One region of the Streptomyces sp. BL1 genome, then DNA from elsewhere that is predicted to be linked to it. Evidence: riboswitches for the same ligand, from Rfam matches in the RefSeq annotation. Region 1 holds a riboswitch; each other region holds the start of a gene.

Evidence for each region. Region 1 has a riboswitch for cobalamin ahead of AC3AGO_RS13020 (ribonucleoside-diphosphate reductase subunit alpha). Riboswitches for the same ligand answer to the same signal wherever they lie in the genome.
Region 2: it holds a riboswitch for cobalamin, as region 1 does, so the genes downstream of both, AC3AGO_RS19645 (ABC transporter substrate-binding protein) here and AC3AGO_RS13020 (ribonucleoside-diphosphate reductase subunit alpha) in region 1, are expected to answer to the same signal.
Region 3: it holds a riboswitch for cobalamin, as region 1 does, so the genes downstream of both, cobN (cobaltochelatase subunit CobN) here and AC3AGO_RS13020 (ribonucleoside-diphosphate reductase subunit alpha) in region 1, are expected to answer to the same signal.
Region 4: it holds a riboswitch for cobalamin, as region 1 does, so the genes downstream of both, metE (5-methyltetrahydropteroyltriglutamate--homocysteine S-methyltransferase) here and AC3AGO_RS13020 (ribonucleoside-diphosphate reductase subunit alpha) in region 1, are expected to answer to the same signal.

What each region holds. Positions count from the first base shown of each region.
Region 1 covers NZ_JBXYWZ010000002.1:2,968,497-2,974,325, reverse strand. The annotation lists gene AC3AGO_RS13025 (ribonucleotide-diphosphate reductase subunit beta) at 1-833, opposite strand, end outside; gene AC3AGO_RS13020 (ribonucleoside-diphosphate reductase subunit alpha) at 833-3,316, opposite strand; adenosylcobalamin-variant (AdoCbl-variant) riboswitch at 3,453-3,553, opposite strand; gene AC3AGO_RS13015 (GNAT family N-acetyltransferase) at 3,615-4,127, opposite strand; gene AC3AGO_RS13010 (carbon starvation CstA family protein) at 4,201-5,829, opposite strand, start outside.
Region 2 covers NZ_JBXYWZ010000002.1:4,439,245-4,445,073, reverse strand. The annotation lists gene AC3AGO_RS19655 (ABC transporter ATP-binding protein) at 756-1,526, opposite strand; gene AC3AGO_RS19650 (FecCD family ABC transporter permease) at 1,604-2,593, opposite strand; gene AC3AGO_RS19645 (ABC transporter substrate-binding protein) at 2,884-3,954, opposite strand; cobalamin riboswitch at 3,991-4,183, opposite strand; gene serC (phosphoserine transaminase) at 4,347-5,465, shown strand.
Region 3 covers NZ_JBXYWZ010000002.1:5,621,918-5,627,746, reverse strand. The annotation lists gene AC3AGO_RS24685 (chaplin) at 1-134, shown strand, start outside; gene cobN (cobaltochelatase subunit CobN) at 234-3,854, opposite strand; cobalamin riboswitch at 3,889-4,053, opposite strand; gene cobG (precorrin-3B synthase) at 4,111-5,604, shown strand; gene AC3AGO_RS24670 (precorrin-8X methylmutase) at 5,616-5,829, shown strand, end outside.
Region 4 covers NZ_JBXYWZ010000002.1:1,709,450-1,715,278, forward strand. The annotation lists gene AC3AGO_RS07755 (uracil-xanthine permease family protein) at 1-916, shown strand, start outside; gene AC3AGO_RS07760 (TDT family transporter) at 985-2,088, shown strand; gene AC3AGO_RS07765 (helical backbone metal receptor) at 2,036-2,770, opposite strand; cobalamin riboswitch at 3,188-3,381, shown strand; gene metE (5-methyltetrahydropteroyltriglutamate--homocysteine S-methyltransferase) at 3,449-5,776, shown strand.

The sequences.
Region 1 (5,829 bases):
TACTCCCGCATGGACTCGGTGTTCATGCCGGACAGGCCGTCACCGCACAGGTCGCGCGCGAACTGCAGCTCGGCCTCGACGGCCTCCTCCAGCATCGCGGTGACCTCCTTCTCCAGCTGCTCGTCGAAGAGTTCGGGCTCCTCCTGGCGCACGGTGTCCACCACGTCGAACGCGAAGGACATGTGCATGGACTCGTCGCGGAACACCCAGTTGGTGCCGGTGGCCAGCCCGTGCAGCAGTCCGCGGGAGCGGAACCAGTAGACGTACGCGAACGCGCCGTAGAAGAACAGCCCTTCGATGCAGGCGGCGAAGCAGATCAGGTTGAGCAGGAAGCGGCGCCGGTCCGTGGCGCTCTCCAGCCGGTCCATCTCCTCCACCGAGTCCATCCAGCGGAAGCAGAACTGCGCTTTCTCGCGGATGGACGGGATGTTCTCGACGGCGGCGAACGCCTCGACCCGCTCGTCCATGTCGGGCAGATAGGTGTCGAGCAGCGTCAGATAGAACTGGACGTGCACGGCCTCCTCGAACAGCTGCCGGGACAGATACAGCCGCGCCTCGGGCGAGTTGATGTGCTTGTAGAGGGTGAGCACCAGATTGTTCGCCACGATGGAGTCGCCGGTCGCGAAGAACGCCACCAGACGGCTGATCATGTGCTGTTCGCCGGGTGACAGTTTGGCGAGATCGGCCACGTCCGAATGGAGGTCGACCTCCTCCACGGTCCAGGTGTTCTTGATGGCGTCCCGGTAGCGCTCGTAGAAGTGCGGGTAGCGCATGGGGCGCAGGGTCAGTTCGAAGCCCGGGTCGAGCAGGCTCTTGGCGGGTGCGGTGGTCATTACTGGCAGGCCTCGCAGGACTCGGGGTTCTCAAGGGAGCAGGCGACGGCCTCGTCGGACTGCGCCCGGGGCAGGGGGTGTTGGGTCTCTCCCGGCTGTACGGGGTGACCGGGCTGTTCCGGCTGTCCGGACTGTTCTGATGGCCCGGGGACGGTGGCGGAGGCGGCGCTGCTCGCGGCGGGGGCGATCCGGGTCGCCGGGCGGGAGCGCAGGTAGTAGGTGGTCTTGATGCCGCGCTTCCAGGCGTACGCGTACATCGAGCTGAGCTTGCCGATGGTCGGCGCCGCCATGAAGAGGTTCAGCGACTGGCTCTGGTCCAGGAACGGCGTACGGGCTGCGGCCATGTCGATGACCGCGCGCTGGGGCAGCTCCCACGCCGTGCGGTACAGGTGCCGTACGTCCGCCGGGATCCACTCCAGGTCCGCGACCGACCCGTTGGCCTCCCGCAGCGCGTCCCGCGCCCGGTCGTCCCACAGGCCGCGCCGCTTCAACTCGTCGATCAGGTAGGCGTTCACCTGGAGGAACTCGCCGCTGAGCGTCTCGCGCTTGAAGAGGTTGGACACCTGCGGCTCGATGCACTCGTACACGCCGGCGATCGACGCGATGGTGGCAGTCGGGGCGATGGCGAGCAGCAGGGAGTTGCGCATGCCGGTGCTCCGGATGCGGGCGCGCAGCGCGTCCCAGCGCTCCGGCCAGGCGGCGTTCCGTACGGCGTCCGGGTAGTGGTCGGGGTGCAGCACACCGCGTGCCGTACGGGTCGACTCCCAGGCGGGCAGCGGGCCGTGCCGTTCGGCGAGGTCCGCCGACGCCTCGTAGGCCGCCAGCATGATGCGTTCGGCGATACGGGTGGACAGCTCGCGGGCGCCGTCCGAGTCGAAGGGCAGCCGCAGCCGGAACAGCACGTCCTGCAGACCCATGACGCCCAGACCGACGGGCCGCCAGCGGGAGTTGGAGCGGCCGGACTGTTCGGTCGGATAGAAGTTGATGTCCACGACGCGGTCGAGGAAGGTCACGGCCGTTCGTACGGTGGCGTCCAGCCGTTCCCAGTCCATCCGGCCGTCGTCGCCCAGGTGCGCCGACAGGTTGACCGAGCCGAGGTTGCACACGGCGGTCTCCCCGTCGTCGGTCACCTCCAGGATCTCGGTGCATAGGTTCGAGGAGTGCACGGTGCGGCCCGGTTCGGCCGTCTGGTTGGCCGTCCGGTTGGACGCGTCCTTGAACGTCATCCAGCCGTTGCCGGTCTGCGCGAGGGTGCGCATCATGCGGGAGTACAACTGCCGTGCGGGCACCTGCCGTACGTACAGCTGCTCGTCCTCGGCACGGCGGTACGCGGCGTCGAACTCGTCGCCCCACAGGTCGACCAGTTCCGGTACGTCGGCGGGGGAGAACAGCGACCAGTCTGCGTCCGCCTCGACGCGCCGCATGAACTCGTCGGGGATCCAGTGCGCGATGTTCAGATTGTGCGTGCGCCGCGCTTCCTCGCCGGTGTTGTCGCGCAGCTCCAGGAACTCCTCCACGTCCGCGTGCCAGGGCTCCAGATAGACGCACGCCGCGCCTTTGCGCCGGCCGCCCTGATTGACCGCGGCCACCGAGGAGTCGAGGGTGCGCAGGAACGGCACGATGCCGTTGGAGTGTCCGTTGGTGCCGCGGATCAGGGAGCCGCGGGCCCTGATCCGGCTGAACGGCAGCCCGATGCCGCCCGCGTGCTTCGAGAGCCGGGCGACCTGGTGGTATCGCTCGTAGAGCGAGTCCAGTTCGTCCAGCGGCGAGTCCAGCAGATAGCAGGAGGACATCTGCGGGTGCCGCGTCCCGGAGTTGAACAGCGTGGGGGAGGACGGCAGATAGGCGAGCGAACTGGTCAGCCGGTACAGCTCGGCGACCTCCTCCAGCGCCTCCTGGGACACACCGTCCGCCAGACCGCACGCCACCCGCAGCAGGAAGTGCTGCGCCGTCTCGGTGACCTGACGGCTGGTCGGATGCCGCAGCAGGTAGCGCGAGTGCAGCGTGCGCAGCCCGAAGTAGCCGAACCGGTCGTCGGCGCCGTCCGCGACGGCCTGTTCGGCCAGCGCGTCCAGACGCGCCGCGTGCCGCCGTACGAAGTCCGCCGTGCCGTCCGCGATCAGCCCCTCCCGGTGGCCGGTGGCGACGGAGGCGGAGAAGGACACCGCGCCCTGCGCGGCGGCCTCCTCCCGCACGGTGCGGGTGAGCAGCCGCGCGGCGAGCCGCGAGTACTCCGGTTCCTCGGCGGTCAGCCCCGCGGCGGCCTCGGTCGCCAGGGACCGCAACTCGGCCTCATCGGCGCCCGGTTGCCGTCCGAGCCGTACGGCGGCGGCGATCCGCTCCGGGTCGGTGGCCGGCAGTCCGGCGCTGAGCTCCCGCAGGGTGTTCAGCAGCCGGCCGGCCGCTGAACCGGGCTCGTCGGACCGCGGTTCCCCGCCGGACGGGCCCGACGTGCCGGCGGGTGCTGCTGGTGCGATGGTCACTGGACGCGCTCTCCCTCGCATGCGGGGCCGCGAGAGCGAGTCGGGACGGGGCGCGTACGGGGGCCGCCGCACCGGCGCGGGGCACACCCGTCAGCGTCCGCCGGCTCAACCCACGAAGCCCGGACGACAGTTCACACTGCCGGCAGGCACTCGGACTTGTGTGGGCAGACAAAGCAGCCCATCACTCACCGTTGCGGGACAGTTCCGGACTTGCACCGGATTCCCCTGCGGCGACAGCGAGCACGAGCATACATCTTGTGCTGCCCCGTGCGCCCCACCCCATATCTTGTGTCGCCGGTCAATCCGCTGGGGACAGTTCCACCCCGAAGGTCAGCAGGGTGAACTCCGGGGCCGGACCCCAGTCCCGATCGGGGCTGCGGACGAACCCCAGCCGCCCGTACAGCCGGTGGGCCGGAGCCATCCGCGGGGAGCTCGACATGACGACCCGTTCCAGCCCCTGCTCGCGGGCCCGGTCCAGACAGGCCCGCACCAGCGCCTCACCGACGCCGCGCCGCCGTCCCGCCCCGCGCACGGCCAGCATCCGGAACTCGCCCTCGCCGGGGCGCGAGACCTCCGCGTACGCCCCGTCGGGTCCCGTGTAGGTCACGCTGCCCAGCAGTTCGCCGGTCGCCGAGTCCACGGCGACGAGCAGTTCGGCCCGCGCCGCACGGCCCCGCGCGTCGCGCAGGGTGGTCAGATAGCTGTCGGCCTCCCCGAAGTCCAGCAGACCGTCCCCGAGATACGCCTCCGCGGTGAGCTCCCCGACCTCGTCCAGCTCGCCGGAGTGTGCGCGTCTGATGCTGAAGTCCATGCGGCAAGCATGCGGCACCCCACTGACAGCGGTCAGTGGGGTGCCGTGGTGTCCGGTGCGGCAGTGCGCGGCGTCAGCGGCTGTCCGTACGGCCCGCGTCGGGGTCGTCGCCCGGACTCGCCGCGGCGGCAGCCAGTTCGGCCTTCTCCTCCTTGGTGGTGATCAGGCCGGCCGGTGCCACGATCCGGGACTGTTCGTACGGGGCCTCGTGCAGCCGGGCCGCGATGCCGCTCCGCTGCTCCCGCAGCGAACGCACGCAGGTGCGCGCCGAGTCCGCCAGGACCACGACAACCAGCAGGGCGAACAGTGCGGAAAGCACCCCGTCCACCGTGGTGTTGGTGACGATGGTGTGCATGTCGTCCATGGTCTTGGCGGGCGGCAGCACCTTGCCCTGCTCGATGGCGTCCTGGGTGACCGAACGCTGCTTGAAGAAGCCCACCTTGGGATCGGACGAGAACACCTTCTGCCAGCTCGCGGTCAGCGTCACGACCGCGTCCCACACCAGCGGAATGCCCGTCACCCAGGCCCACTTGAGCCGTCCGGACTTGATCAGCAGCGTCGTGGCGACCGCCAGGGCGACCGCGGCCAGCAGCTGGTTGGCGATGCCGAAGAGCGGGAAGAGCTGGTTGATGCCGCCCAGCGGCTCGTGCACGCCGACCCACAGGAAGTAGCCCCACAGCGCCACGACGATGGCGCTGGTGAGCCACAGTCCGGGCTTCCAGCTGATGTTGCGGAACTTCGGCATGACGTTGCCGAGGGTGTCCTGCAGCATGAACCGGCCCACCCGGGTGCCCGCGTCGAGCGCGGTCAGGATGAACAGCGCCTCGAACATGATCGCGAAGTGGTACCAGAACGCCTTCATCCCGGCGCCGCCGACCACTTGGGAGAAGATCTCGGACACGCCGACCGCCAGTGTCGGCGCACCGCCCGTACGGGACAGCAGCGACTGTTCCTCCACCGCCTTGGCCGCGGCGGCGAGCTGGTCGGGCGAGATGGAGTAGCCGAAGCCGGCGACCGCCTGCGAGGCGGACTGTACGGAGTCGCCGATGACGCCCGCGGGAGCGTTCATCGCGAAGTACAGGCCGGGGTCGATGATGCAGGCCGCCACCATCGCCATCACGGCGACGAAGGACTCCATCAGCATCGCCCCGTACCCGATCATCCGGATCTGGGACTCCTTCTGGATCATCTTCGGGGTGGTGCCCGAGGAGATCAGGGAGTGGAAGCCGGACAGGGCGCCACAGGCGATGGTGATGAAGACGAACGGGAAGAGCGCGCCGGCGAAGACCGGTCCGGTGCCCTTCGTGGCGAAGTCCGTGACCGCGTCCATCTTCATCGTCGGCAGGGCGACGACGACGCCGAGCGCGAGCAGCGAGATGGTGCCGATCTTCATGAAGGTGGACAGGTAGTCGCGCGGCGCCAGCAGCATCCACACCGGCAGCACGGACGCGATGAACCCGTAGACCACCATCCAGACGACCAGCGTGGCGGGTTCCAGGGTGAACGCTTCCGCCCAGGAGGACTCGGCGACCCAGTTGCCCGCGACGATCGCGAGGAGCAGCAGCGCGACGCCGATCAGCGAGACCTCGCTGACCCGGCCCGGCCGCAGCACGCGCAGATAGACGCCCATGAACAGCGCGATCGGGATGGTCATCGCGATCGAGAAGGTGCCCCACGGTGATTCGGCGAGCGCGTTGACCAC
Region 2 (5,829 bases), 1.5 Mb from region 1:
ACCGTCACCGGAGACGATGACGTCCCGGTGAGCCAGACATGAAAAACCCTTCATGCCGGAGACCGACCAGACCGAAGAACCCCCACCCCTCCACCCCGCACACCCGCAGGCCCCGGCCCCCTGTCGCTCCCGCGTCCCACAGCCTCGCTCTTACGCCCTCGCCCCCCGCCCCCCTGTGATCTCACCCCCTCCTCACCCCCAACCCTTCATTCCCACCCGGGTCATGACGGTGAGTGGGGCTGTGGGCGCAGGGTGCACCCCAAAACCCGGTCACTTCCTCCCACCCGGAACCCCTCACGCTCCCCCGGGTCACGACCGGAGGCGGGGCTGGGAGTGCAGGGCCCCCACCCGATTCATGGCCGAAGGCGGGCTGGGGCACAGGGAATGACCCGGGCCACCGTCACCCTCATCCACCCCCTCCCACCCGAACCCCTCACTCCCCACTCCCCACTCCCCACGGGGCATGGCCGCGGGTGGGGGTGGGGGCGCAGGGGGCGCCCCGGGACAATACAGCGTGATTTTCGGGCCGTGCACAGCCAATGACGGGCCCAGCCCGAACATGACCGGGGGCGCGGCCCGTAAATCATGCGTCCCGGGGTCCCCCGGAGCCACCACCCCCACCCCCGCACATGAACCCCGCACCCCCACCCCACACACCCCGCACAGCGCCAGCGCCCCCACACAGCGCAAACCCGCACAGCGCAAGCGCCCCCACCCAACGCAGCCCCCCACCCAGCACCCCCCGGGAAGGAACGTCACACCTCAGGGGCCAGAAAGCGAATGCTGGGCCGCCCATCGGCCCCCTCCGGGGAAACCCGCGCACGAACCCCGTACACGTCGGCGATCAGCGCCTCCGTCAGGACCTTCTCCGGGTGGCCGGAGGCCACCACGCAACCGCCCCGCAGCACGACCAGTTCGTCGCAGAACATCGCCGCGTGGTTCAGGTCGTGGAGCGCGACGACGCTGGTCACGGGGAGCCGGACCACGAGCGACAGCAGGTCCAACTGGTGCTGGATGTCGAGGTGGTTGGTCGGTTCGTCGAGGAGGAGGTGGTCGGGCTGCTGGGCCAGGGCGCGGGCGATCTGCACGCGTTGGCGTTCCCCGCCGGAGAGGGTGTGCCAGGACTGATCGAGCTTGTCGGCGAGGCGGGTCTGTTCCACGGCCGTACGGACGGCCGCGTCGTCGTCCGGCGAGGGGCCGGACCACGCGTCGCGGTGCGGGATGCGCCCGAGCCGTACGACGTCGCGGACCCGCATGTCGACGCCGGTGTCCGCGTGCTGCTCGACGACGGCGACCCGGCGCGCGACGGCTTTGCGTTTCATGCGGGCGAGCGGCGTCCCGTCGAGGGTGACGGTGCCCGTGGAGGGCGTACGGATGCCGGCGAGGAGCCGCAACAGGGTCGATTTCCCCGACCCGTTGGGGCCGATGAGGCCCACCGTCGTACCGGGTTCGGGGCAGAGGTCGACGCCGTCGAGGATGCGCCGTCCGCCGGCGTTCCAGGTCACGTCCACGGCTTGCAGGGTCACTTGTCGGCTCTCCTTTCCGCGGTCGCCGGCCGCACACTCGCGGTCATCGCACGCTCGCGGTCATCGCACACTCGCGGTCATCGCACGCTCCGGCTGCGGTGGAGGATGAACGCGAAGCAGGGGACGCCGATCAGCGAGGTCACGACGCCCACCGGTACGTCCTGCGGGTCGAGCACGGTACGGGCCACGGTGTCGACCCACACGAGGAAGACCGCACCGGCGAGTGCCGTCGTGGGCAACAGCCCCCGATGCCCCGGCCCGACGACAGCCCGGGCCGCGTGCGGCAGCACGAGCCCGACGAACCCGATCGCCCCGGCGGCGCTCACGAGCGTCGCCGTCAGCAGCGCGGTGACGACGAGCAGGACGAGCCGTACGCGGCGGACCGAGACGCCCAGCGCGGCGGCCGCTTCCTGCCCGAAGGTGAAGGCGTCCAGGTGGTGCGCGTACGCGAGGCACACGAGCAGCGCGAGCGCCAAAGCGCCGGCGCAGAAGGCGACATCGGTCCAGCCGGCATTGGCGAGGGAGCCGAGGAGCCAGAACAGTACGCCGCGGGTCTGCTCGGCGTCGGCGGACGACATCACGATGAACGAGGTGAGCGCGGAGAAGAGTTGCATGCCGGCGACACCGGCGAGCAGGACGCGTTCGTTGGTGGCGCCGGACGCGTAGGCGAGGGCGAGGACCAGGACGAACGAGAGCAGCGCTCCGGCGAAGGCGCCCATGGGGAGGGTGACGGCGCTGCCGCCGACGCCGAGGACGACGACGAGGACCGCGCCGGTGGAAGCTCCGGAGGAGACGCCGAGTACGTACGGGTCGGCGAGCGGGTTGCGCAGCAGGGACTGCATGATGGCGCCGCACACGCCGAGTCCGGCGCCGCACACGGCGGCGAGGACCGTACGGGGCAGCCGCAGGTCCCACACGATGCCCTCGCGGATGGGGGTGAGGCCGGTGGAGCCGCCCCAGCCGAGGTGTTCGGCGACGACGCCCCACACGTCGGTGACGCGGATGTCGGAGGGGCCGATGGTGATGGTGACGGCGACGGACAGCAGGAGCAGCGCGAGTCCGCCCATCCACAGCACGCCGAGCCGCAGCCGCGGCTTCCCGGAGGGCACGGCGGACGCGGAGCCGGACCGGCCGACGGAAGCGGAAGTCCCGGACACGGAGGGCCCGTCCGCAGCCGAACCGGACACGGAAGCCCCGTCCGCAGCCGAACCGGACACGGAAGCCCCGGCCGCAGAAAGCCCGGACGCGGGCGAACCGGACGGGTCCGCCCCGGCCCCCTCACCGGACGAACCGGACACCTCCCCGGCCCCCTCCCCGGAGGGCGCCCGCTTCACAGGAAGTCCCCTCGGAAGTCCCCTCACTTGTCGAGCCCGAACTTCCGCAGTCCCGCGGCCACTTTCTCCACGCCTTCGCCCGGCAGCCGTACGGACGGGTTCATCGCGGCCCCGCTCAGCAGCACGTACCGCTTCTTCTTCACGGCCTCCATGTGCCGTGTCACGGGGTTCGACTCCAGGAACTCGATCTTCTGCTTCGCGGATTCGGCGGTCTCCCGCTTCCGTGTCAGATCCCCGAGAACGATCATGTCGGGGTTGCGGTCGGCGACGTCCTCCCAGTTGACCTGCGGCCATTCCTGGCGGGTGTCGTCGAAGACGTTCTTCGCGCCGACGGCGCGGTTGATCGCGCCGGGTGCGCCGCAGCAGCCCGCCATATAGGGCGATTCGGAGTTGGCGAACCAGTACATCAGCCGGGCGTCCGAGGCGTTCACGTCCTCGGTGGCCTTCGCCTCCCGCGCCTTGAGCCGGCCGATCAGCTTCTCGCCGCGCTTCTCCACGCCGAACACCTCGGCGAGGTCGCGGATTTCGCCGTACACGGTCTCCACCGTGAGCGGCTTCGTACGGGAGCCGTCGCCGCCGCCCGCGGTGGTCTTGCCCTCGCAGTCGGCCGGGGAGACGTACGTGGGGACGCCGAGCTTCTCGAAGTCGCCGCGGCGGGCGACGCCGCCCTTGCCGAGGGTGGACTCGAAGGTGGCGGAGACGAAGTCCGGCTCCTTGTCCAGCACCCGCTCGAAGGACGGGTTGTTGTCGGCGAGCCGCGGGATCTTCGCGTTGGCCTTCTTCAGTTCGGGCAGTACGGGGTCGGTCCAGGTCGCGGTGCCCGCGATCCGGTCGCCGAGGCCGAGGGAGAGCAGGAGCTCGGTGGAGTCCTGGTTCAGGGACACGGCGCGCGTCGGCGGCCGCTCAACTTTCACTTTCTGCCCGCAGTTGTCCAGTTTCTTGGGGTATCCGGCGGGGGCGGCCTTGTCCGCGCCCTTCCCCTCCGGATCCGTTCCGCCCTGGGCGCCGCAGGACGCGACCAGGCCGAGAACGACAGGTATCAGCACGGATATGGACAGCGCGCGGCGGCGGCTGCGGTGGCGGAATAGCGCCATGGTCCCTTTTCCGTCGGGGGCTCATGCGCGGAGCCCGGCGGCCTCTTGCGGCCAGCAGGTCTTCGGGCTCGGGATCGTGTACGGACGAGCGCCTTCCCGGAGCTTCCGTGCTCCAGTGGCCTGTACTCGCCCAGCTCCCATACCGCTGCGCGTCAGCTCCGGACTCCCACCGGATTCCCTTGTACGAACCGCCTGGTGACAGGGGTCGACTGGCGTTCGCAAGCTACCACACACCCGGCATCGCACCGCTGGGCCGCACCTCGGCGCGAACCGCAGCGGGCCCGAACACACCCCGCGTACGCAGGGCGTTCGTACGGCAACCGTGTGCCGGTCCGCGTCTCGACGTACGGACCGTGTACCGCGGAGCAGGGGGGACGCACTAGGCTGCCCGCGTGGCTGATCTCCAGATTCCCGCTGACATCAAGCCCGCCGACGGTCGATTCGGCTCGGGCCCGTCCAAGGTGCGTACGGAGGCGCTCAGCGCCCTGGCTGCCACCGGTACCTCTCTGCTCGGCACGTCACACCGCCAGGCCCCGGTCAAGGACCTGGTCGGCAAGGTGCGTGACGGAGTGAAGGAGCTGTTCCAGCTCCCCGAGGGGTATGAAGTGGTGCTCGGAAACGGTGGTTCCACCGCTTTCTGGGACATCGCGACACACGGTCTGATCCAGACCAAGTCGCAGCACCTGTCCTTCGGCGAGTTCTCGTCGAAGTTCGCCAAGGCCGCCGAGCTGGCGCCGTGGCTGGACGCCCCGTCCGTGATCAAGTCCGAGCCGGGTACGCACCCGGCAGCGCGGGCCGAACAGGGCGTGGATGTGTACGCCCTCACCCACAACGAGACCTCGACCGGCGTCGCGATGCCGATCGAGCGCGTGTCCGGCGCGGACGACGACGCCCTGGTGCTCGTCGACGCGACGTCCGGCGCGGGCGGCCTGCCGGTCGACATCTCCCAGACGGATGTCTACTACTTCGCCCCGCAGAAGTCCTTCGCCTCCGACGGCGGCCTGTGGATCGGCGTCTTCTCGCCGGCCGCGATCGAGCGCGCCGAGCGGATCGCCGCGTCCGACCGGCACATCCCGGCGTTCTTCGACCTGAAGACGGCGATCGACAACTCCCGCAAGAACCAGACGTACAACACCCCGGCGCTCTCCACGCTGTTCCTGCTGAACGACCAGCTGGAGTGGCTGAACGGCCAGGGCGGTCTGGACTGGGCGGTGCGCCGCACCGCGACGTCGTCGCGCGCGCTGTACGGCTGGGCCGAGGAGTCCAAGCAGGCGACGCCGTTCGTCACCGACCCGGCGCAGCGGTCGCAGGTCGTCGGCACGGTCGACTTCGACGACGCGATCGACGCGGCGCAGGTCGCCAAGGTCCTGCGGGCCAACGGCATCGTCGACACCGACCCGTACCGCAAGCTGGGCCGCAACCAGCTGCGCGTCGCCATGTTCCCGGCGGTCGAGCCGTCCGACGTGGAGGCCCTGACGGCCTGCATCGACTACGTGATCGAGAAGCTGTAACGCGATAACGCGGTAACGCTACGCGCTGTGCGGTGCCCGCGGGCTGGGCGGGCCGCGACGCACGTGAAGGGGCCCGGACACCAAGTGCCCGGGCCCCTTCCCCGTCCCGCCCCAGACCCCCGCCCAGCGGTCTACGCGCACCCCGCACTCACACCACCGACCCGCCCCGTGCGGAGCACGTCCCGCTGCGGCGGAGAGGCTGACCAGCACGGGCCGGGCAGACCCGCCGACTCGACCCCCTGGGCGCCCACCCCGCCCGACCCGCAACTCCCCTCCCGCCGCAGCGGGAAGAGGCCCCCGCGGGCCCGGTCGGCGGTCTGTGCGCGGCTCGCGTTCATACCGCCGGGCCGCCCCCCGTGCGGAG
Region 3 (5,829 bases), 2.7 Mb from region 1:
CGAACTCTCCCGGCGTCATCTCCGGCAACCAGGCCCAGGTCCCCGTGCACGTGCCGGTCAACGCGTGCGGCAACACCGTCGACGTCGTCGGGGTGCTCAACCCGGCGATGGGCAACGGCTGCGCCAACAAGTAGGCGGGCACACACCGGAGGCCCGGTGCCGTCCCTCCCGAAGGAGGGTCGGCACCGGGCCTCTCCGCGTGTCACGGCCGCCGGGGGCGCCGGCGTCCGCGGTCAGTCGTCGTTCTCGAGCTCGCCCTCGGCCTCCAGGAAGACCTGCCGGAGCTCTTCGAGCACCGCCGGGTCCGGCTTCTCCCACATGCCGCGGGACTCGGCCTCCAGCAGCCGCTCCGTGATGCTGTGCAGCGCCCACGGGTTGGCCTGCTGGAGGAACGCGCGGTTGTCGGCGTCCAGCACGTACGTCGAGGCGAGCTTGTCGTACATCCAGTCGGCGACGACGCCGGTCGTGGCGTCGTAGCCGAAGAGGTAGTCGACGGTGGCCGCCAGCTCGAAGGCGCCCTTGTAGCCGTGCCGCTGCATCGCCTGGATCCACTTGGGGTTGACGACGCGGGCGCGGAAGACGCGGGAGGTCTCCTCGACGAGGGTGCGGGTGCGGACCGTCTCGGGGCGGGTGGAGTCCCCGATGTACGCCTCGGGCGCGGTGCCGCGCAGCGCGCGGACGGTGGCCACCATGCCGCCGTGGTACTGGAAGTAGTCGTCGGAGTCCGCGATGTCGTGCTCGCGGGTGTCGGTGTTCTTGGCGGCGACCGCGATCCGCTTGTACGCGGTCTCCATCTCGTCGCGGGCCGGGCAGCCTTCGAGCTCCCTGCCGTACGCGTAGCCGCCCCAGGTCGCATAGACCTCGGCCAGGTCGGCGTCGGTGCGCCAGTCGCGGCTGTCGATCAGCTGGAGCAGGCCCGCGCCGTACGTGCCGGGCCGGGAGCCGAAGATGCGGGTGGTGGCCTTGCGTTCGTCGCCGTGCTCGGCCAGGTCGGCCTGGGCGTGGGCGCGTACGTGGTTCTTGTCCGCGGGCTCGTCCAGGCCGGCGGCGAGGCGTACGGCGTCGTCGAGCAGGCCGATGGTGTGCGGGAAGGCGTCACGGAAGAAACCGCTGATACGGAGCGTCACATCGACGCGGGGGCGGCCCAGTTCGTCCAGCGGGATCGCTTCGAGACCGGTGACGCGGCGCGATGCGTCGTCCCACACGGGGCGGACGCCGAGCAGCGCGAGGGCCTCGGCCACGTCGTCGCCGGCGGTGCGCATGGCGCTGGTGCCCCACAGGGACAGGCCGACGGACGCGGGCCAGTCGCCGTTGTCGGAGCGGTAGCGCTCCAGCAGCGAGTCGGCGAGGGCCTGTCCGGTCTCCCAGGCGAGCTTGCTGGGCACGGCCTTGGGGTCGACGGAGTAGAAATTGCGGCCCGTCGGCAGCACGTTGACGAGTCCGCGCAGCGGCGAGCCGGACGGGCCCGCCGGGACGAAGCCGCCGTTCAGCGCGTGCACCGCGTGCTGGATCTCCTGCGTGGTGGCGGCGAGCCGCGGCACGACCTCGGCGGCGGCGAACTCCAGGATGCTGCCGACCTGTTCGCGCTGCTCGGCGGGGAGGTCCGCGGTGACGCGGGACACGGCGGCCGGGTCCCAGCCGGCTTCCTCCATGCCCTCGATGAGCACACGGGCCGCGTCCTCCGCCGTGTCGGAGCCCGTACGGTCGGACGCCGACTCGTCGAGGCCGAGGGCCTCGCGCAGGCCGGGCAGCGAGGTGGTGCCGCCCCAGATCTGGCGGGCGCGCAGGATGGACAGGACGAGGTTGACGTGCGCCGCGCCTTCCGGGGCCGAGCCCAGGACGTGCAGGCCGTCCCGGATCTGGGCGTCCTTGATCTCGCACAGCCAGCCGTCGACGTGGATCAGGATGTCGTCGAACTTCTCGTCGTCCGGGCGCTCTTCGAGGCCCAGGTCGTGGTCGAGCTTCGCGGCCTGGAGCAGCGTCCAGATCTGTGCGCGGATCGCGGGCAGCTTCGCCGGGTCCATGGCGGAGACCGCCGCGTGCTCGTCGAGGAGCTGTTCCAGGCGCGCGATGTCGCCGTAGCTCTCGGCGCGGGACATCGGCGGCACGAGGTGGTCGACGAGCGTGGCGTGCACCCGGCGCTTGGCCTGGGTGCCCTCGCCCGGGTCGTTGACCAGGAACGGGTAGATCAGCGGCAGGTCGCCGAGGGCCGCGTCCGGCGCGCAGGCGGCGGACAGTCCGGCGTTCTTGCCGGGCAGCCACTCCAGGTTGCCGTGCTTGCCCAGGTGGATCATGGCGTCGGCGCCGAAGCCGCCGTCGTCGCGGTCGGCGGACATCCACCGGTAGGCGGCCAAGTAGTGGTGCGAGGGCGGAAGATCGGGGTCGTGGTAGATCGCGATCGGGTTCTCGCCGAAGCCGCGCGGCGGCTGGATGAGGATCAGCAGATTGCCGCGGCGCAGCGCCGCGAGCACGATGTCGCCCTCGGGGTTGCTGCTGTCGTCGACGAACATCTGGCCGGGCGGCGGGCCCCAGTGCTCCTCGACGGAGTCGCGCAGCTCCTGCGGGAGGCGGGCGTACCAGCGGCGGTAGTCGGCGGCGGGGATGCGGACCGGGTTGCGGGCCAGCTGCTCCTCGGTGAGCCAGTCCTGGTCGTGGCCGCCGGCCTCGATCAGGGCGTAGATCAGTTCGTCGCCGTCGCCGGACTCCAGGCCGGGCACCGGCTCGGCGCTCTCGTCGCCGAAGTCGTAGCCCTCCTCGCGCAGCCGGCGCAGCAGGGCGACGGCGCTGGCGGGGGTGTCGAGGCCGACGGCGTTGCCGATGCGGGAGTGCTTCGTCGGGTACGCGGACAGCACCAGCGCGAGGCGCTTCTCCGCGTTCGGCGTGTGCCGAAGACGGGCGTGGCGTACAGCGGTTCCGGCGACGCGGGCCGCGCGCTCGGGGTCGGCGACGTACGCGGGCAGGCCGTCCTCGTCGATCTCCTTGAAGGAGAACGGGACGGTGATGAGCCGGCCGTCGAACTCGGGCACGGCGACCTGGCTGGCGGCGTCCAGCGGGGAGACGCCCTCGTCGTTCTCCTCCCACGCGGCGCGCGGGCTGGTGAGGCAGAGCGCCTGCAGGATCGGCACGTCCAGCGCCGCGAGCGCGCCCGCGTCCCACGACTCGTCGTCGCCGCCCGCGGACGCCTCGGCCGGCTTGCTGCCGCCGGCGGCGAGCACGGTGGTGACGATGGCGTCGGCTTCCCGCAGCTTGTCGAGGAGTTCGGGCTCGGGGGCGCGCAGCGAGGCCACGTACAGCGGCATCGGCCGGCCGCCGGCCTCCTCGACGGCGCCGCACAGGGTGTCGACGAAGGCGGTGTTGCCGCTCATGTGGTGGGCGCGGTAGTAGAGCACCGCGATGTCCGGGCCCGCGGCGCCGTCCTTCGCGGTGCGCTCCAGCGGGCCCCAGGTGGGCGCTGCGGCGGGCGGCTCGAAGCCGTGCCCGGTGAGCAGGACCGTGTCGGAGAGGAAGCGGCCGAGCTGGTCGAGATTGCCGGGGCCGCCGTGCGCCAGATAGGCGTGCGCCTCGGCGGCGACGCCGATGGGGACGGTGGACGCCTCCATCAGCTGTGCGTCCGGGGCCTGTTCACCGGTGAGGACGACCACCGGGCGGTCCTGCGCCAGCAGCTGGTCGATGCCCTCCTGCCAGGCACGGAGTCCGCCGAGGAGGCGGACGACGACGAGATCGGTGCCCTCCAGCAGACCGGGCAGCTCGTCGAGGTCGAGGCGCGCGGGGTTCGCGTACCGGTACGGCACGGGCCCCTCGGACGCGCGGGCGCTGAGCAGATCGGTGTCGGAGGTGGACAGCAGCAGGATCATGCGGCGTCGGCCTTCCTCGGGGTCCGCGCCCCGGGCGGTGAGAGTGACGGCGGGAGTTCCTGGCTCACCCGGCGGCTGCAGGAATCACAGCCGATGGGCTCACAGTGGCGGGACCGCACCGGATTCGCACCGGTCTTCCTCCCCCTGGAGCCGTCGCTGACGGAGGCGGACCGCGTGGCCCGCCGCACAACATAGTAAGGGTCCGGCCAACCGCGGGGACGATACGGCCTGCGGAAACGTCGGTATGCTCGCCGCCATGCCGCAGCTCTCCTCGACACCACGAACATGGGCGAATCCGCCCGTACGGGACCGCGGTGACGCCTGCCCCGGAGCGCTGCGCCTGCACTCGGCGGACGACGGTGCGCTGGCCCGGATCCGCATCCCCGCAGGCCTGTTGACCGCCCGGCAGGCGGTGGCGCTGGCGGACGCGGCGGACCGGCTCGGCGACGGCCGCATCGACATCACCTCGCGCGGAAACCTCCAGCTGCGCGGCCTGGACGAGTGCTGCGCCGGCCAACTGGCGTCCGTACTGGAGACGTCCGGCCTGCTGCCCTCGCCCCGGCACGAACGGGTGCGCAACGTCGTCGCCTCGCCGCTGAGCGGGCTGGACGGTGCGGGCGACGGCGATGTGCGCGGCTGGGCCGGCCACCTGGACGCGCTGCTGTGCGCGAACGAGGAGGCCACGGCGCTGTCCGGGCGCTTCCTGTTCGCCCTCGACGACGGGCGCGGGGACGTCGCTTCGCTCGACGCGGATGTGACCTTGCTCGCGCTGCCCGGCGGCGACGCGCTGCTGCGCGTCGGCGACGAACCGGCGGCGGTCCGGGTGCGCGGAGACCACCGTGACGCAGTGCCCGGCGCGGCGCTGGCGGCCGCGGAGATGTTCCTCACGGCCATACGGGACACCGGTGCACATGTCTGGCGGGTACGTGAACTGCCCGCGGGACAGACCGGGTTCGCCCACCGCCTCCCGGACACCCTTCAGGAGAAGGGGATATCGGCGACATACGTCGCGGATGCGCCCGCCCCTCGGGGCGCCCCGCCCTCGCCCGGCGCCGTGACGGGTGCCGGTTCGGGGGACGCTCCCCGCGCGCTGTCCGTCGTCGCGCCGCTCGGCAGGCTGACCGCCGCGCAGTGGCGGCAACTGGCGGGCGTGGCAGCGCAGGACGGGACGGGCGAACTGCGGGTCACACCCTGGCGGGGCGTCGTCCTACCCCTGCCCGGACTGTCCGCTGCCGGACTGTCCGAGGGCGTCTCCGGAGAGGCCACCGCCGGACTGTCCGCCGACGCGGCCGGTGAGCGGCTTCGCGCCCTCGACGCGGCGGGCCTGATCACCGGCCCCTCCTCCCCCTGGCTGGGCGTGGGAGCGTGCACGGGGCGGCCCGGCTGTGCGAAGTCCCACCGCGATGTACGGGCCGACGCGGCCGCGGCCGTCACGGAGAGCATCGTCACAGAGGCCGCCGTCCCGGAGCACGCGCTGCCCGTCTACTGGTCGGGCTGTGAACGGCGTTGCGGACACCCGCGAGGCGACTGGGTGGATGTCGTCGCGGACGAGGAGGGCTACACCGTGCGCGTTCGGGGAGAAGACCCAGTCGGGCCGGAATCCGCGCACGGGACCGGACCGGAATCCGTGGACAGGCGCGGACTCGCCGGCGCGGTCGCGTCGGCACGTGCGCGAGGGACGCGTACGGCAGCCGCCGCGCTGACAGCCACAGCCGGCACCACAACAGCGCACACAACAGTGACGAGATGAGCGGGAGCACAGTGTTCGAGTACGAGAAGGACGGCGCGGAGATCTACCGCCAGTCCTTTGCCACCATCCGGGCCGAGTCGGATCTCGCGGGCCTGCCCGCCGAGGTCAGCCAGGTCGCGGTCAGGATGATCCACGCCTGCGGGATGGTCGATCTCGTCCGTGATCTCGCGTACAGCCCGAAGGCCGTCATCCGTGCCCGCGAGGCGCTGCAGGCCGGGGCGCCGA
Region 4 (5,829 bases), 1.3 Mb from region 1:
CGGTGTGTGGCGGCAGATGTCGGTGCTGTTCGGCATGGCCGGCGGGACGCTGATCGCGGCGCTGGCCGGTACGCCGTTCCATCCGGCCGGCGGGCCCGTGATGGCGCTGCCCGGCCTCTTCCCGTACGGGGCGCCGCACTTCGACCTGCTGGCCGCCGTGCCGCTGCTGGTGTTCGCGCTCGCCTCGCTCGCCGAGGCGACGGGGCAGACGGTGCTCAACAGCGAGGCGGTGGGCCGTACTCCGGACCCCGCCCGTGACGTGCCGCGCACGGCCCGCGCGGACGCGGTGCTGTCGCTGGGCGCCGGCGTGTTCGGCACCTCCCTGATGGTCACCAGCGCGGAGAACATCGGCATCGTCCAACTGACCCGCGTACGCTCCCGGTTCGTGACCGCGGGCGCCGGCGTGCTGCTCGTGGTGTGCGGGCTGCTGACGCCGCTGACCCGGCTGCTGGCCGCGATCCCCGAGCCGGTGGTCGGTGCGGCGGGCCTCATCATCTACGCGGTGATCGCCGTGATGGGCTTCGGCATGCTCAGCCGCGTCGACCTGTCCGCGGGCTCCAACGGCACCGTCGTGGCGCTCGCCCTCTGCGCGGGGCTGCTGCCCATCATGGCGCCGCAGATGTACGGGGATCTGCCGTCGTGGGCCCGCACCCTGTTCGGCAGCGGTGTCGCGGCGGGGGCGCTGGCCGCGGTCGTATTCGCCGCGGTCTTCGGCCGGTTCGGGCCAGGACCCGACCGGCTCGACCACCCGGAGACGGAGGTCCCGGCGGACGCGGACCCGGACACGGCGGCTGCGGACGACGGGGCCGACGGGCCGGTGCGGGGCGACAGCGCGGGTCCGGGTGGCGGCGCGGGACCGGGTGGCGGCGCGGCTCCCGGTAGCGGCGCGAGGCCGGGTGGCGGCGCGAGGTCATAAGCCGCGCTGATGAGCACATAGCGCGGCAGTCCCTGGTGGGCGGCCCTGGCGGGCGCGAGGTTGGGGACATGACCACTCTCGCGTCCTCCCGTTCCGTGCCGCTCCCCCGGCCCGTACGGCACCGCCCGGCCCGGCTGTCCGTACGGGAACTCGGGCCCAACTGGTACGCGGCCGTGATGGGCACCGCCATCCTCGCCACCGCGGGCGGCGCCCTCCCCGCGCCCGTACCGGGCCCCGTACTCACCGTCGTCTGGGCCCTGTCCGCACTGATGCTGGCCGTACTGCTGACCGCTCGTGCGGTGCACTGGGCGCGGCACTCCGACCGGGCGCGGGCCCACCTCCTCGACCCGGCCGTCGCGCCCTTCTACGGCTGCCTGGCCATGGGCGTCCTCGCGGTCGGCGGTGCGGCCCTGGCCGCGCGGGTGCCCGGTGCCGTGGTGATCGACGGGGTGCTCTGGACGGCGGGCACCGTGACCGGGGTGGCGGCGGCGTCCGCCGTGCCGTACCTGATGGTCGTACGGCACCGGATCGAGCCCGGCAAGGCGTCCGCCGTGTGGCTGCTGCCCGTGGTCGCGCCCATGGTGTCCGCGGCCGTCGGCGCGCCACTGGTGCCGCATCTGCCTGCCGGGCAGGCGCAGTTGACGATGCTGCTGGGGTGCTTCGCGCTGTTCGGGATGAGCCTGCTGGCCACGCTTCTCGTACTGCCCGCGGTCTTCTCGGGCCTGCTCCACCACGGGCCGCCCGCGCTCGCCCTCACGCCGACGCTCTTCCTCGTGCTCGGCCCGCTCGGCCAGTCGGTCACCGCCACGGGCAACCTCGCCGACGCGGCGCCGGACACCTTCCGTACGGCGGCCGTGCTGTACGGGGTGCCCGTGCTCGGATTCGCCCTGCTCTGGCTGCTGTTGGCGGGTGCGCTGGTCGTGCACGCGGTGCGCGGCGGGATGCGGTTCACGATGACGTGGTGGGCGTTCACCTTCCCCGTCGGCACGTGCGTCACGGGGGCCGCGTCCCTCGCCCGGCACACGGGGCTCGACGCGCTGGGCTGGCTGGCCGTCCTGCTGTACGTGCTGCTGGCTGCCGCCTGGGCGGTTGCGCTGAGCTGCACGGTGCGGGGGCTGTTCAGCGGAGCGCTGCTCGCAGCGCCGCGCACAGTGTCTCCGGCGCGGTCGTGAGCGAGGGCCCGTACCAGGTGAGGTGACGGCCGCTCAGCAGCGCCGCCGGCAGCCCCGGGAAGGCCTCGGGGCCGTCGTCGGCGCCGAACGGGTACGGCTCGTCCGGCAGCGCGACGAGGCCGGCGCGGCGGTCCGGCGCGGTCAACTCGCCCAGGGGGACGCGGGGATAGCGCTCGGGGTGGTCCGCGTACACGTTGCGCACGCCGAGGTGTTCGAGGACGGCTCCGGCGAACGTGTCGCGTCCCAGCACCATCCACGGGCGGCGCCAGATGGGGACGACGGCGTCCACGTCGAACTCCGCGCGCGCGTCCCGCCAGGCGTCCTCCGCGTCGTCCAGCCACGCGGGGCGGGGCAGGCCGCAGCCGGCCGTCAGCATGCGGTGCAGTTCCGTGAACGACTGCGGGACGGTGCGGACTTCGGTCACCAGGACGTCGATTCCGGCCGCGCGCAGGGCGGCCAGATCCTGTTCCCGGTTCTCCTCCTCGTTGGCCAGCACGAGGTCGGGGGCGAGGGCGGTGATCCGCTCCACGTCGGGGTTCTTCGTGCCCCGTACGCGGGTGACGTCGAGGTCCGCGGGGTGCGAGCACCAGTCGGTGGCGCCGACGAGCATTCCGGGCTCCGTCACGGCGACGGCTTCCGTCAACGACGGCACGATCGACACGACCCGCGCAACATGTCCCATACGGGCACGCTACGCCCCTGGCGGGGCGCGCCTCCCCGTGAAGGCCATCCTCCCCGCGGCGGCGGGACGCGTTGTTGCGTGCGGCCGCGCCTGCCCCTCCTGGTGCGTTGTGCGGCTGCGGCCGCCGCCGCGGCATGCGCAGTTCCCCGCGCCCCTATCAGGGCGCTCACGCCCCACCCCCTCCCGCCGCAGCGGCACGTCACCCAGCGGGCCCGGCCGGCGGTCTCAGCGCGAGCTGCGCACACACCGCCGAAACGCATCGCTGCGCGCGCCTCCCGCCGCGGCGGAAAAGGAGAGCGGGACCCGGCTCCCGTGCGAGGCGCGTGCCGCGCGCCTTCCGCGGCGGGAAGGAGAAGGTCATGGCGTGGGTGGTGTTGCGGTGCGGGCCCCGTCAGGGGCTAGGGTGGCGGGCGTAGCTGGTTCGGCCCGTCTGCCAGGCGGGAGCGACGCAAGAGGGAATCCGGTGCGAAACCGGAACTGCCCCGCAGCGGTGAGTGGGAACGACCGCCGTCATCACGCACTGGGTGTGCGCAACACCCGGGAAGCGACGGCCAGTAGGAGTCCCGGCGACAAGTCGCCGACGACGCGCCCGCGAGTCCGAATACCTGCCACTGCCCGCACGCCCCGCACCACCGCGGCCGTGTGGTTCATCGACGAGGACTCGCGAAGGAGAGTTCCGTGACCGACGTACATACGTCACACGTATCGCGCGTGCACGCCACCTCGCACGGATATCCGCGGCAGGGCCCGGACCGCGAGTTGAAGAAGGCCATCGAGGGCTACTGGGCGGGCCGCGTATCAGAGCCCCAACTGCTGGAGACCGCCGCGACGCTGCGCGCCGACGCGCGCCGCGAGCAGGCGGAGGCGGGCATCGAGGAGATCCCCACCGGGCACTTCTCGTTCTACGACCACGTGCTCGACACCGCCTGGATGGCCGGCGCGGTCCCCGCCCGGCACCGCAGGGCCGCCGAGTCCGGCACGCTGGGCGAACTGGACACGTACTTCGCCATGGCCCGCGGCACCGCCGACGCGGAGCCGCTGGAGATGACGAAGTGGTTCGACACCAACTACCACTATCTGGTGCCGGAGTTGAGCGCGGACAGCACGTTCTCGCCGGACTCCCGCAAGCAGACGGCCGAGTTCACCGAGGCCCGGCGCGAGGGCCGGCGGGCCCGGCCCGTACTCGTCGGACCCGTCACGTTCCTGCTGCTCTCGAAGCCCGCCCCCGGCACCGACCCGCACTTCGATCCGCTCGCGCTGCTGGACCGGCTGCTGCCGGTGTACGCGTCCGTACTGGCGGATCTGCGCGCCGCGGGCGCCGACTGGGTGCAGCTGGACGAGCCGGCGCTGGTGCAGGACCAGCCGGAGTCCGTACTGAGCGCCACGGCCCGCGCCTACCGTGAGCTGTGCGCCTCGGCCGACCGGCCGAAACTGCTGGTCGCCTCGTACTTCGACCGGCTCGGCCCGGCCCTCCCCGTGCTCGCCGGCTCCCCCGTCGAGGGCCTGGCGCTGGACTTCACGGGCCCGGCCGCGGCCAACCTGGAGGCGCTGGCCTCGGCCGGCGGGCTGCCGGGGCGGCGCCTGGTCGCCGGTGTGGTCGACGGGCGCAACGTGTGGGCGTCCGATCTGGAGCAGCTGACCGGCAGGCTGGCCACGCTGCTCGGTCTGGCCGGGCAGCTGGACGTCGCGCCGTCCTGCTCGCTGCTGCACGTGCCGCTCGATGTGACGCTGGAGCGGGACCTGGACCCTCAGGTGGCGCGCTGGCTGGCGTTCGCCCGCCAGAAGACGGACGAAGTGGCCGTACTGGCACGGGCGTTGACCGAGGGAAGGGACGCGGTGGGCGCTCAGCTCACGGCCCGCCGTGTGGCGCTGGCCTCGCGCGCCGGCTCGTCTCTCGTACGGGACGACGCCGTCCGCGCGCGCAGCGCCGCCGTGACCGAGGAGGACGCCCGCCGCGCGCAGGCGTACCCGGAGCGCGCGTCCGCGCAGCGCGCCCGGCTCGGGCTGCCACCGCTGCCGACCACCAGCATCGGCTCGTTCCCGCAGACCGGGGAGCTCCGCACAGCGCGCGCCGGACTGCGCAGGGGCGAGCTGAGCGAGGAGCAGTACCGCGAGCGGATCGCGGAGGAGATCCGCGAGACCGTCGCCTTCCAGGAGAAGGCCGGACTCGACGTCCTGGTGCACGGCGAGCCCGAACGCAACGACATGGTGCAGTACTTCGCCGAGCAGATGTCGGGCTTTCTGGCCACGCAGCACGGCTGGGTGCAGTCGTACGGCACGCGGTACGTGCGCCCGCCGATCCTCGCGGGTGACGTGTCGCGGCCGGGACCGATGACGCTGGAGTGGACGCGGTACGCGCAGTCGCTGACGGACAGGCCCGTGAAGGGCATGCTGACGGGGCCGGTGACGATGCTGTCCTGGTCGTTCGTACGGGACGACCAGCCGCTCGCGGAGACGGCCCGGCAGGTGGCGCTGGCACTCCGCGACGAGGTCGACGACCTTGAGGCCGCGGGCACTTCGGTGATCCAGGTCGACGAGCCGGCGCTGCGGGAGCTGCTGCCGCTGCGGGCCGACGCGCGGCCGGCGTATCTGGACTGGGCGACCGAGGCGTTCCGGCTGGCGACCGGCGGGGTGCGCGCGGACACGCAGATCCACACGCACATGTGCTACGCGGAGTTCGGCGAAATCCTCGCGGGCATCGAGGCGTTGGACGCGGACGTCATCAGCCTGGAGGCGGCACGCTCGCACATGGGCATCGCCGACGAGCTGGCGAAGGCCCGCTATCCGCGCGAGGCGGGCCCCGGTGTGTACGACATCCACTCGCCGCGGGTGCCCGACGCCCGCGAGATGGCTGGGCTGCTGCGGCGCGCGCTCCGTGCGGTGCCGCCGGAGCGGCTCTGGGTGAACCCGGACTGTGGTTTGAAGACCCGCTCGCCGGAGCAGGTCGAACAGGCACTGTCCCACATGACGGAGGCGGCCCGGGAGGTCCGGGCCGGCCTCGACTGACGCAACGCCCACGCGCACGGACTCTCCCGGGCGATGCGAACGCCCCTTGGTGC